DNA from 2 places in the Sphingomonas radiodurans genome. Region 2 is predicted to be linked to the other one. Evidence: riboswitches for the same ligand, from Rfam matches in the RefSeq annotation. Region 2 holds a riboswitch; the other holds the start of a gene.

Region 1 (6,311 bases), 1.8 Mb from region 2:
CACGCGACCGACGTGACCAATGCCAGCCGCACCATGCTGTTCGACATCCATCGCGGCTTCTGGGACGAGGAATTGTGTAAGCTTTTCGGCGTGCCGATGGCGATGCTGCCCGAGGTGCACGACAATGCGCACGTCTATGGCACGACCGACCCGGCATTGTTCGACGCGGCGATCCCGATCGCGGGGATGGCGGGGGACCAGCAATCGGCGCTGTTCGGCCAGGCGTGTTTCGATCGCGGGGCGGCCAAGTCGACCTATGGCACTGGGTGCTTCATGTTGCTCAACACCGGCGACGAGGCGATCACGTCGCGGCACCGGCTGCTGACGACGCCCGCCTATCGCTTGAACGGCAAGACTACCTATGCGCTGGAAGGCTCAATCTTCGTCGCTGGGGCGGCAGTGAAGTGGCTGCGCGATGGGCTGGGGATCATCACCCATGCCAGCCAGACGACCGACATGGCCACGAGCGTTCCCGACAGCCACGGCGTCTACATGGTGCCTGCGTTCGTCGGGCTCGGCGCGCCGCACTGGGACCCGGCCGCGCGCGGCGCGATCCATGGACTGACGCTGGACAGTAGCGCGGCGCACCTCGCGCGCGCGGCGCTGGAGGCGGTGGTGTATCAGACGCTCGATCTGTCGGAGGCAATGGCGGCGGATGCGGGAAGTCGGCCGCAGCTGCTGCGCGTCGATGGCGGGATGGCAGCGAACGACTGGCTGTGCGGTTTCCTCGCCGACCTGACCGACATCGCGGTGGAGCGGCCCGCGGACCTCGAGACGACCGCGCGCGGCGCCGCGTTCCACGCGGGGCTGGCGACGGGGATCTGGTCCGGCCTCGACGAACTCGCTGCGCTGTGGTCGCGTGAGCGATGCTTCGAGCCGGCGATGAGTGAGGAGGCGCGTGCGCCGTTGGTGGCTGGCTGGCGTGACGCAGTGCGGCGGACGCTGAGCGATTGTTCTTCCTCAAACCTTGGTTGATCGGGGAAGAGCCAGGGGTCGAAGGTGAATTGAAGCACCAAACCCTTCTTCGATTTTTTGTTCATCGCTGATGGGGTAGAAGGGCTCGAGGGTTATTGATCGAATCGCTTCGATGCGCGTCGCCGGACACGCAGCTTCTGATTCTTTAGACCGTTTGGGCCGAGCTTCTTGGTCTGCCAAATGCGGCAAAGCTAGCTAAATTGAGTAGAAAGACTTGGACCTTTAATCGACAGCGAAAAATGGACTCTCGGCGTCCTGTTGTCTGGCGTCGGTTAGTAAGTCCGGATGGTAAAGGGGAATCTGCTCGGGATGTTCATCAATCATTCTGAGCATGGATCGGCGCAAGCAGGCGAGTGAGACTTCCAGCGACAACGCTAAGGTGCTGATTTGGGCGTAGCTTGGGTGGTAGTAATCGATCTCGTGATTCGCCATTCGTACAAAACTCATTGGGGCCGAGTGCGTATGAGCGGAAAAATATGCGTAAATGCCCATAAATTTGGTTTCATTCCAACCCATGATCTTGGTTGCAACCGTTCGCATACCTATCACGAACATATCTTCACCATTAGTCAGGCGGTTTTGACGATCTTTAGGCAAGCTACTAAAGATCGGACTGGTGATAATTATTGACTTGAGTTCTTCTCGACCTGTTCGAAGATCATCTGAGGGAGCATTAAAGCTTCTAAGTAGCTTAATACGCGAAACTGTATCGTGTAGCTTCAATACGGTGTGCCTAAATGCCCACTCGTCATCAGAAACCGGATCGAGCAGGTAAGCAATCATTGTCGAAGCTTCTAGGATCATTCGTGTCAAAGACATGATCGCGTGATGGTCAAACATCGATGACTGTACGGCGATCGCTCCGATAGAACGGGCATGCGCGCACGATTTCGCAAAGACCATTGATGCAAGGGAGCCGCTTACCGTGGTTGGCAATCCCACCTGCGACATCGACACGTGATTGGCAAAGCCGCCGAGAACCGCCAGTGCGTCAAACTGCGCACGAAACGGTATCGGTAAAATCCGATAGGCGTCACGAGGTTTCGGCCTGAATTGCTTTCCCGCGCGCCGGTGCTTTCGATTGAGACCACCCATTTACCATAATCTAGCTCGTCTCCTCAGAACGTATACAGCAAAAATAGTATGTTAGGTGTCGGCGATGCTATCGTAGGCAGGACGGGCGACAAGGGGGGGCTCGGATCCGATTGGGGGTTCAAGGCGCAAGGCGGCGGGACCCCGGCTCAAGGCCGGGGTGACCGGTGGTTGCCCGGCTCCCTTACGCCGGCACCATCACCGACAGGATGTCCGCCACCTCGGCGACCGCGAATGCGCTATATTCGTCGGCGATGGCGTAGGGCAGCAGGATGCGGCGGCCGTGGAGCAGGGCGCCGCAGCTGTAGGTGACGTTGGGGACATAGCCGCCGCGCTGCTCGGCGCTGGGGAACAGCAGCGGGGAGGGTGTACGCGCCAGCACGCGGGACGGATCGGCTTTGTCGAGCAGGCAGGCGCCGACGCAATAGCCGCGCACCATGCCGACGCCGTGTGTGAACACCAGCCACCCTTCGTCGAGCTCGATCGGCGAGCCGCAATTGCCCATCTGTACGAATTCCCACGGATATTTTGGCGCCATGATCCGCTCGCCGGTTTCCCATTGGTGAAGCGAGTCCGAGCGGAGCAGCCAGATATTCTCGTTATCCTGCCGGCCGAGCATGACGAACTGGCCGTCGATCCGGCGCGGGAATAGCGCCATGCCCTTGTACGCCGTCATCGCCCCGTCGAGTGCGCGCATCTGGAAGGTGCGCAGGTCGACCGCACGCAGCATCTCCTGCCGCGCGGTGGAGCCGTCGAAAGCGGTGTAAGTGCCGATCACGCTCTGCGTGCCATCGTCGTCGGTGAAATTGACGAGGCGCAGATCCTCGACGCCCTGGCGCTGGCTGGGCAGGACCGGAAAGATCACCGTCTCGGACGCTTCGTCGCTGTCCTCGCACATCAGGCGGGTCCAGCCGTCTTCCTCGCCATCGATGCGCGGCGGGGTGCCATGCTCGCTCGCGGGGTCGAGCACGAGGCCCGTGCCGCCGTCCCAGGTACCGGTACGGAACGTGATCGAAGAAATGTGGCCTTCCCCGATCCCACGTAGCGACAGGAGGAACGGCAGGCAACCGTCCCTGACGTCAGCGTCGGGCATGCGCACGATGCTGGGGTTGAACAGCGCGGCGGCCTCGAAGGCATATTCCTGGCTCAAGTAAGCGCCGATCAGCAGTCGCTCGGTTTCCGGAAGGTCCGCCGCGAGGCCGAGTTCATCGCGCACCAATTCGAAGCGACGCAGGAAAGTCGCGTCGGCATTCTCGTGGCGTTCGTGCATCGGGATGTTCAGCAGGCTGCGCATCCGTTCGCGCAGCGCCGGGTCGAGCGCCAGGACGCGCTGCGCCACTTGCTTCATCCGCGGGGTGCGCCCTTCCGAAAACGGCTCCGGATAGCCGAAGCTGAAGGGGCGGATGACGGTGCGCGAGGGGTTGGGCTTGAGTTCGATCGAGAGCTTCGTGAAGACGTCCGCTGCGTCCATCCGATCCGTTCCTTTGTGTCGGGGGAGTACCGTTGTTGCGGAGGGGGAACGGTCGGCCGGTGGAACGGGTCCGGTGGCCGTGATATTTGCGGTTTGCGCGCGCGCCGCTTTGTCATAAAGGCGGCGCCGGAGCTGGGTTCAATCTGGTTTCAAAGATCGCGCCGGTGCCCCGAGAGGGGCTGAAAACGGGAATGCGGTGCGAGGGGCTTGCCCCTCAATTCCGCGGCTGTCCCTGCAACTGTAAGCGGTGAGCGAGATGCACATGCGCCGGACGTCATGTCCGGCCAGCCACTGGGGCGACCTGGGAAGGCGTGCATCGAGCGATGACCCGCGAGCCAGGAGACCTGCCGGCGCTGTCGCTCATTGTTCTGGTCCAGGGGATGGCCGGGGCACGGAGGGATTTTTCCGTTCGAGCGACAACGGGTGGCGGCGAAGTTTCACTTTGCCGGTGCCCGGACGCTGCGCGGCTTCGGGGCCGTGGTCGGCGCATGGTCGCTCGGGCACCGCGCTCGCCCTCGCCATGTGTCGGCGTCCGCTCGCGCGGACGGCCCCGCCGCGTCTCATCGATCGACGCGGGGGAAGACAACATGACCAAGACATTCGTATCGCTGCTCGCCCTTTGTGCCGCGCTGCCGGCGTTCGCACAAAGCAATCCGACGCTGCCCACCACCGACGAAGCGGGGAACGACATCGTCGTCACTGGATCGCGCTCGGGCGAGGCGGTCGAGGTGCGCAACCTGCCGGCATCGGTGACGCTGATCAGCGCCGGCGATCTTGCCGAGCGCCAGACGCGGATCGTTTCCGACGTGCTGCGCGACGTGCCGGGGCTTGCCGTGAGCCGCACCGGCGGGGTCGGCGGATCGACGCAGGTGCGCATCCGTGGTTCCGAGGCGAACCACGTACTCGTCCTGATCGACGGGATCGAAGTGTCGGACCCGTATCAGGGCGAGTTCGATTTCGGTACGCTGATCAACGACGAGGCGGCGAAAATCGAGGTGCTGCGCGGGCAGCAATCGTCGCTGTACGGGTCGGACGCGATAGGCGGCGTTATCCAGTACATCACACTGACCGGGCGCGAAGCGCCGGGCTTCTCGGCGCGGGTCGAAGGCGGATCGTTCGGGACGGTGACGGGCGGCGCGCGTGCGGCGGGCGCTGGCGAGACGGTGGATTATGCACTGTCGGGTTCGGTGTACCGCACCGATGGGACGCCTACGGCGCGCGGCGGCACGCGTGACGTGGGAGCCACCAGCATCGGGGCAAGCGCCAAGGTGACGTGGCGGCCGTCCGACATCTTCAAGCTGACCGGCGTCGGCCGCTACAGCTATACCGACGCGCTGACCAACAACTCCGAGAACCGCGGCAGCAGTCCGGTGTTTGGCACCACGGTCGACAGCCCCGGGGTGCAGTATCGCAACGAAGCGTTCTACGGCCTCGCGCGCGCCGAGCTGGCGCTCGCGGATGGTCGCTGGACCAATGCGCTGACCGGGCAGATCGCCGATACCACGCGCGAGAACCTCACGCGCACCGGCACCAGCTCGGGCGACAAGGGGCGGCGCTACAAGGGGACGTTCGAGAGCTCGTTCCGCTTCGGCAGCGAGCGCGTGGTCAACCGCGTGACGGGGGCGGTCGATTTCGAGCGCGAGGAATTCCAGAACACGACCCCGCAATCGCCGAGCTTCCCGTTCTTCCGCGGGCGTCGCTCGACCGACAATTGGGGTTTTGTCGGGCAGTATGAGCTGACCGTCGATGACGCCTTCTCCGCCGGCGCGAGCATCCGGCGCGACCAGAACAACCGCTTCGACGATGTGACGACGTGGCGTGCGCAGGCCGGATATCGCTTGCCGTTCGGGCTGCGCGTGCGAGGCGCCTATGGCACGGGGGTGAAGAACCCGGGGTATTTCGAGCTCTTCGGTTTTTCGGACGGCCGCTATATCGGCAATCCGGACTTGAAGCCCGAGAAGTCGAAGGGTTGGGAGGCCGGGGCGGACCAGGAAATCGCCGGTGGGAAAGCGACGATCGGCGTAACCTATTTCGACAGCCGGCTCGAGGACGAGGTCTTCACGACCTATCCGGCGCCCACCTTCGTCGCGACGCCGGCGAACCGCACCACGCGATCGACGCAGCATGGCGTCGAGGCGTTCGTGTCGGCGCGGCCGATCCCGCAGATCAAGTTCGACCTGGCCTATACCTATCTGAAGGCGCGCGAGAACGGGATCGAGGAAGTGCGCCGGCCTAAGCATATCGCGAGCCTCAACACGACGGTGTTCAGCACCAACGAGCGTCTCTCGGGGACGCTGACGGTGCGGTACAATGGGCGGCGGACGGACATCACCTTCACCGATCCGACCTATGTGACGTCACCTATCGTGTCGTTGCCGGAGTTCGTTCTGGTGAACCTGAACGCAGAGTACAAAGTTTCGGATAGTCTCTCAGTGTTCGGGCGGGTCGAGAATGTGACCGACGAGCGGTATGAGGAGATCTTCAGCTTCGTGGCGCCGGGGCGTGCGGCGTACGGCGGCGTACGGGCGCGGTTCTGATGGCTGCCGCGGCCTCAGGAAATCTGCGCCGCGATCGATCGCGCGGCGCGGACGTACGCCGGGCCGCCGCAAACCGTCCACGCTTGGGGCAAGCGGACGCGCGGGATCTTGGCCAGCAGCGGGTGGTGGAGCATTTCGGTGCCCTGATCGGCGATCCGGTCGGTCTCGCTCTCGACGACGAGATAGTCCGGGCGGGCGCGGACGAGTTCTTCGAGGCCGACGCGGGCGAGCGGCGG
Region 2 (6,311 bases):
GCCCCCCGCCAGCGCCAGCACCGCGAACAGCCCGACATGGAACGCCACCCACGGCCATTGCGCGCGCAGATCGAAGTTGCGCAACTCGCGCATCAGATCGCGCACCCCAGTCCGCCCGGTCAGGTCGCGCGCGAATTTGCGGCGCAGCGACTCGCCCAGGATCGGATAGGCGCGCACGAAGCCGATGTCGGGATCCTGCGGCGTCCCAGCATAGCGATGATGCTTCAGATGATAGCTGCGATACTTTGCCAGCGACGTGTTCATCGGATGCCCCGCCAGCCACTGCCCGACGCGCTCGTTCGTCTGCCGCGAGGCGAACAGCGCGTGATGTGCGGTATCATGCACGATGATGCCCAGCCCCAGCTGCCGCCCGGCGATCAGCAGTACCGCCAGCACGATCGTCAGCGGATTGGGCCACGCGATCGCCAGCGCGAAGGCCGCCGCGATGATCACCCAGTTCACCGCGACGATCCACGCCCCGCGCAGGCTCGACGGCCGCATCAGCGCCGCCAGCTCTTCCTTGGACACATAGTCGGTAAGTGGTGCAGGCTTCATCGCGCAGATCCCGACGGCTGTTCTTGATCAGGATGTAACGTATAATGCCGGCATGAGTCAATTCGTGTTACAAGACTGGCGAGCCCCCGTATCGGCCCGCAGCCTCGCGCTCGGCTTCCTGTCGACCGCGCACAGCCCGATGCGCGTCGCGGATCTCGTCCGCCGCGCCGACGTCATGGCGATCGACGGCGCCGCCATGCGCGTCGCGCTCGGCCGGCTGTGCCGCGAAGGCGTCGTGCAGCAGGTGGAGCGCGGCCGCTACGCGATCGGCCCCGCCGGCGCAGCGCTCGACCGGCGCGCGCGCGGCTGGAGCGAGGCGCCGCGCCGCGTGCGCGCGTGGGACGGCCGCTGGACGATCATCCTCGCCGAACATCTCGGCCGCAGCGATCGGCGCCAACTCCGCCGCCGCGAGCGCGCGCTGCTGCTCCACGGCTTCGCGCCGACGACCGCCGCGGCCTGGGTGCGCCCCGACAATCTCGGGCAGCCGCTCCCCGATCTCGTCGCTGACATGCACGCGATCGGCCTAGATGCCGCCGCAGTGGCGCTCGGCAACACCGCCGCGCTGCCCGCCGAAGACGCGGCATGGCGCGCGCTCTGGCCGGCCGAACCGCTCGAAGCGAGCTACCGGCAGTGGATCGCCGAAATGGCCGTCAGCCTCGCCCGTCTGCCCACCCTGTCGCGCGACGCCGCGGCACGCGAGACGCTGCTGCTCGGCCAGTCGGTAATCCGCGCGATCAACCGCGATCCGCTGCTCCCCGCGGCGCTCGTCGACGTGTCGCTCCGCGACGAACTGGTCGCCGCGATGCGTCGCTACGATGCGGCTGGGAAAGCCTGTTGGGCGACGATCGACTGATCCCGCGCGCACAATAACGGTGGCCGAAGCGCCATGCTGTTCCTATCGCGAACGCCAGATGCGGGTGGAGGGTTTGGATGAGCAGCAACTGGCCGGATTATTCTGACATTCGCGGCGAAGTCGCCAAATTGTGCGCCGGCTTCCCCGGCCAATATTGGCGCGAAAAGGATCGCGAGCGCGTCTACCCCACCGAATTCGTCGACGCGCTCACCACCAGCGGCTTCCTCTCGGTGCTGATCCCCGAGGAATATGGCGGCGCCGGCCTCCCGCTCTCGGCCGCGGCCGCGATCCTCGAGGAGATCCAGCAGCAGGGCGCCAACGGCGGCGCGTGCCACGCGCAGATGTACGTCATGGGCACGATCCTGCGCCACGGCAGCGAGGAGCAGAAGCAGCGCTATTTGCCCGACGTCGCCAGCGGCAAGCTGCGCCTCCAGGCATTCGGCGTCACCGAGCCGACCAGCGGCACCGACACCGGTTCGCTCAAGACCTTCGCGCGCCGCGATGGTGATCGCTACATCGTCTCGGGCCAGAAGATCTGGACCAGCCGCGCGCTCCAGTCGGATCTCATGGTCCTCCTCGCGCGCACCACCCCGCAGGATCAGCTCACCAAGCGCACCGATGGTCTCTCGGTCTTCCTCGTCGACATGCGCGAAGCGCTGAAGGAGGGCATGACGATCCGACCGATCCAGACGATGATGAACCATTCGTCGACCGAGGTCTTCTTTGACGACGTCCCCGTCCCCGCCGCGAACCTGATCGGTGAGGAAGGCAAGGGCTTCAAGTACATCCTGTCGGGCATGAACGCCGAGCGCGCGCTGATCGCCGCCGAGTGCATCGGCGACGCCAAATGGTTCATCGAAAAGGCCACCGCCTACGCCAATGAACGCAAGGTGTTCGGCCGCCCGATCGGCCAGAACCAGGGCATCCAATTCCCGATCGCGCGCGCCTATGCCCAGATGCGCGCCGCCGAGCTGCTGACGCACGAGGCGATCCGGCTGTACGAGGCGGGCGAGAATTGCGGTGCCGAGGCGAACATGGCCAAGATGCTCGCCGCCGAGGCAAGCTGGGCCGCTGGCGAGGCGTGCATCCAGACGCATGGCGGCTTCGGATTCGCAGAAGAGTACGACGTCGAACGCAAGTTCCGCGAAACCCGCCTCTATCAGGTCGCACCGATCTCGACGAACCTGATCCTGTCATTCGTCTCGGAACACGTGCTGGGCCTGCCCCGCTCGTTCTGAGAACGATCGATGCCTGAACCACGCCACACGGACCGCGTTAAGCAATGATGCCGCAAGCCAATCTGCCCGCCCTCACCACCGTCCCAGCCCCCGCCCCGGTCTATCACCGCGGCAAGATCGCGCTGCGGATCGGCCGGCGGACGAAGCTCAGCGTCGGCGTGACGGTGACGAGCCAGGGCCTGCTCGCGATCGGCGCGCTCGTCTCGTCGATCCTGCTCTCCACCGCAGTGATCGTCAGCGTCGCGGTGCGCGCCGACAAAAGCTGACGGCACGCGTACCGGTTGCGCGCGGCCAGCCATCGCGATAATCGTCATCCGTCGGCACCGGTGGTGTCGGCACTCGCGCCGGTACCGGGAACGCAGTGCGAATCTGCGGCTGACCCTGCAACTGTAAGCGGCGAGCATGGCGTGCAAGCGGGCCGGCAACGGCGCGCGGCCACTGGGGCACCCCCCGGGAAGGCGCATGACATGCGGTGACCCGCGAGCCAGGAGACCGACCGACCGCGATGTCGCTCTTGTCGGGTCCATGGGATCGGCCCGGCGCGAACCCCAATTCGTCTGGGCGACGAACATGCGGCGGGGGCCGCACCGATGCGGGGCGAGGAGGACGCGGCGTCCGTCCACCGCCCGGTCGGCCGTTCGCGCGGACGCCCCTGCCTGGTCGCTCGGCGCCGCGGGACGATGATGATGACGACACAATTCAACACCACCCTCTGGACGGTCACGCTCGCCGCGGCCGCCGTGCTCGGCTCGCTCGCGACGGCCTGCATGATGCCATTCGTCGCGCTGGCCACGATCGCCGCGAAGACGCTGCCGCGTGGCCAGGCCGTGATCGCGGTGCTCGGCGCCTGGGCGGCAAACCAGTTCCTCGGCTTCGCGCTGCTCGGCTATCCGGTCGATGGCTATGCGATCGGCTGGGGCCTCGCGCTCGGCGCCGCAAGCCTCGCCGTCATCCCGCTGGTCCGCCGCCTCGGCGGCACTGGCCTCATACGCCTGGCGGTGGCGTTCGTCGCCGCATTCGCCGTCTGGGAGGGCCTGCTGTTCGCCTTCGCGCTCGCGTTCGGCGGCACCGACACCTTCACCCCAGCGATCGTCCTGCGGCTGTTCGCGAACGACGCGCTGTGGCTCGCCGTCCTCACCGGCCTGCATCTCGTCGCGACGCTCGGTGCGCCGCAGCTGTTCGGGAACTCGCGCTTTATCCGGCTGGGCTGATGGCCGCGCATCCGCGAGTCGTATCGCTGCTGCCGAGCGCGACCGAGATCGCCGTCGCGCTGGGGCTCGGCGAGCAATTGCTCGGCCGCTCGCATGAATGCGATTACCCGCCGTTCGTGAAGGCGCTGCCCGTCCTCACCTCGACGAAGCTCGAAAAGGGGCTGACCTCGATCGAAATCGACCGGCGCGTGCAGGAGATCGTGCGCCAGGGCCTGTCGGTCTATGCCGTCGACGCCGAGGCGTTGCGCGCGCTCAAGCCCGACGTGATCCTCACCCAGTCGCAATGCGCGGTCTGCGCGGTGACGCCCGCCGACCTTGAAGAGGCGCTGTCCGCCTGGGTCGGCACCGCGCCGCACTTGCTGTCGCTCGCCCCCGACGATCTCGGCGATGTCTGGGGTGACATCGGTCGCGTCGGCGCCGCGGTCGGCGCGGAGGATCGCGCCGTCGAGGTGGTCGCCGATCTGCGGCTGCGCATGGCCGCGCTGGAGGATCGCGCGCGCCAGCGCGGCACGCGGCCGACGATCGCCGCGATCGAGTGGATCGAACCGCTGATGGCCGCCGGCAACTGGGTGCCCGAACTGATCGAGATCGCCGGCGGCACGCCGCTGTTCGCCACCCCCGGCCAGCATTCGCCATGGCTCGAATGGCAAGCGCTGCTCGCCGCCGATCCCGACATCATCGTCATGATGCCGTGCGGCTATCGCGTGCCGCAGACGATGATCGACATGGCCCCGCTCGCGTACCGCCAGGATTGGCGCTCACTGCGCGCGGTGCGCGAGGGGCGCGTGTTCGTCACCGACGGCCAATATTTCTTCAACCGCCCCGGCCCGCGACTGGTCGAATCCGCCGAGATTATCGCCGCCTGCATCGAAGGCACCGACGACACCAGCGGCGAGCAACGCTGGATCCGCCTCCCTGCGCAATAGCGCAACGTCACCCCGGCCTCGAGCCGGGGTCCCGCTTCTTCCAGCGGCCGGCGATAGCGGGACCCTGGCTCATGGCCGGGGCGGCGAAACGAATTACGCACTAGGCGCCACTAATACGAACGGCTTATACTGGGTCAAAACATTGGAGAGACCCAGATGGCCACCGCGCCGGCAGCCCCAACGCCGCCTCCGTTCAAACGCTTCCCCCAAAAGGGCCCCGACGTCGCCGTCGAGCATCGCCCCGACGGGACGATCCTGGTCCGCTCGAACCATGCGATGGCGCAGGCGGCGCAATCCGTGCCGCACCTGCTCGCCGATCAGGCCGCCAGCACGCCCGATCGCCCGATGCTGATGCAGCGCGCGCCCGGCCACGGGGCGTGGCAGGGCGTCACCTATGCCGAGGCGAAGCGCGCGGCGGACGGAGTCGCGCAATGGCTGCTCGATCGCGGGCTGGGTGCAGACGACGCGGTGCTGTGCCTCAGCCCGAATTCGATCAGCCAGGCGCTGCTGATGCTCGGCTGCTACACCGCCGGCGTGCCGATCGCCCCGATCAGCCCCGCCTACAGCCTGATCTCGACCGACCACGCCAAGCTCAAGCATTGCTTCGCCACTGTCCGCCCGCGCGTGGTCTTCGCCGAAAATGCCACGCAATTCGCCCGCGCGTTCGACACGCTCCGCACCCTCGCGCCCGATCTTACCTTCGTCACCGTCGATGGCGGCGACGGCACGATCGCCTTCGCCGATCTCGCCGCGACCTTGCCCACCCCCGCGGTCGACGCCGCCCGCGGCGCGCTCACTCACGCCACCGTCGCCAAATATCTCTTCACCTCGGGCTCGACGGGAATGCCCAAGGGCGTGCCGCAGCACCAGGGCATGCTCGTCAACCTGCTCGCCGCGCAGGACGGCCTGCGCGATGATCCCGATCCCGTCGATCACCCGATCTCGCTCGATTGGATGCCATGGAGCCACATCTCGGCGGGCAACATCCACTTCAACGGCAACATCAAGGCCGGCGGCACACTGTACATGGACGAAGGCAAGCCCGTCGCTGGCTTGTTCGAAACGACGATCAAGAACCTCTACGAAATCTCCCCCAACACCTTCGGCTCGGCGCCTGTCGCCTTCGCGATGCTGGCCGACGCGATGGAGCGCGATCCCGTGCTGCGCCGCGCCTTCTTCAAGAACCTGCGCTACATGGGCTATGGCGGCGCCACGCTATCGGACGATCTGTATGAACGGATGCAGGCGCTCGCCATCGCCGAGACGGGCGAGCGCCTCCCCTTCGTCACCATGTATGGCGCGACCGAAACGCAGGGCGTGACAGTGGTACATTGGGCGTCCGAGCGCGTCGGGCTGATCGGCCTCCCGCTGCCCGGCACGACGCTGAAACTGGTGCCGAGCGGCGACAAGCTCGAAGTGCGCGTCAAGGGCCCGACCGTCACGACGGGCTACCACAATGATCCCGAAAAGACCGCCGCCGCCTTCGATGACGAAGGCTATTACAAGCTCGGCGACGCCGCGCGCTTCC

Evidence for each region. A riboswitch is a leader RNA that binds a small molecule or an ion and turns the genes downstream of it on or off. The one in region 2 is predicted to bind cobalamin.
Region 1: another riboswitch for cobalamin. It lies ahead of LLW23_RS13185 (TonB-dependent receptor plug domain-containing protein); the one in region 2 lies ahead of LLW23_RS04545 (hypothetical protein).

Annotation. Positions count from the first base shown of each region.
Region 1 covers NZ_CP086594.1:2,816,465-2,822,775, forward strand. The annotation lists gene glpK (glycerol kinase GlpK) at 1-975, shown strand, start outside; gene LLW23_RS13175 (hypothetical protein) at 1,198-2,070, opposite strand; gene LLW23_RS13180 (glycoside hydrolase family 130 protein) at 2,252-3,538, opposite strand; cobalamin riboswitch at 3,684-3,904, shown strand; gene LLW23_RS13185 (TonB-dependent receptor plug domain-containing protein) at 4,126-6,075, shown strand; gene LLW23_RS13190 (ABC transporter substrate-binding protein) at 6,090-6,311, opposite strand, start outside.
Region 2 covers NZ_CP086594.1:914,937-921,247, forward strand. The annotation lists gene LLW23_RS04525 (fatty acid desaturase family protein) at 1-555, opposite strand, end outside; gene LLW23_RS04530 (hypothetical protein) at 608-1,408, shown strand; gene LLW23_RS04535 (acyl-CoA dehydrogenase family protein) at 1,486-2,646, shown strand; gene LLW23_RS04540 (hypothetical protein) at 2,691-2,912, shown strand; cobalamin riboswitch at 2,957-3,161, shown strand; gene LLW23_RS04545 (hypothetical protein) at 3,327-3,857, shown strand; gene LLW23_RS04550 (cobalamin-binding protein) at 3,857-4,783, shown strand; gene LLW23_RS04555 (AMP-binding protein) at 4,940-6,311, shown strand, end outside.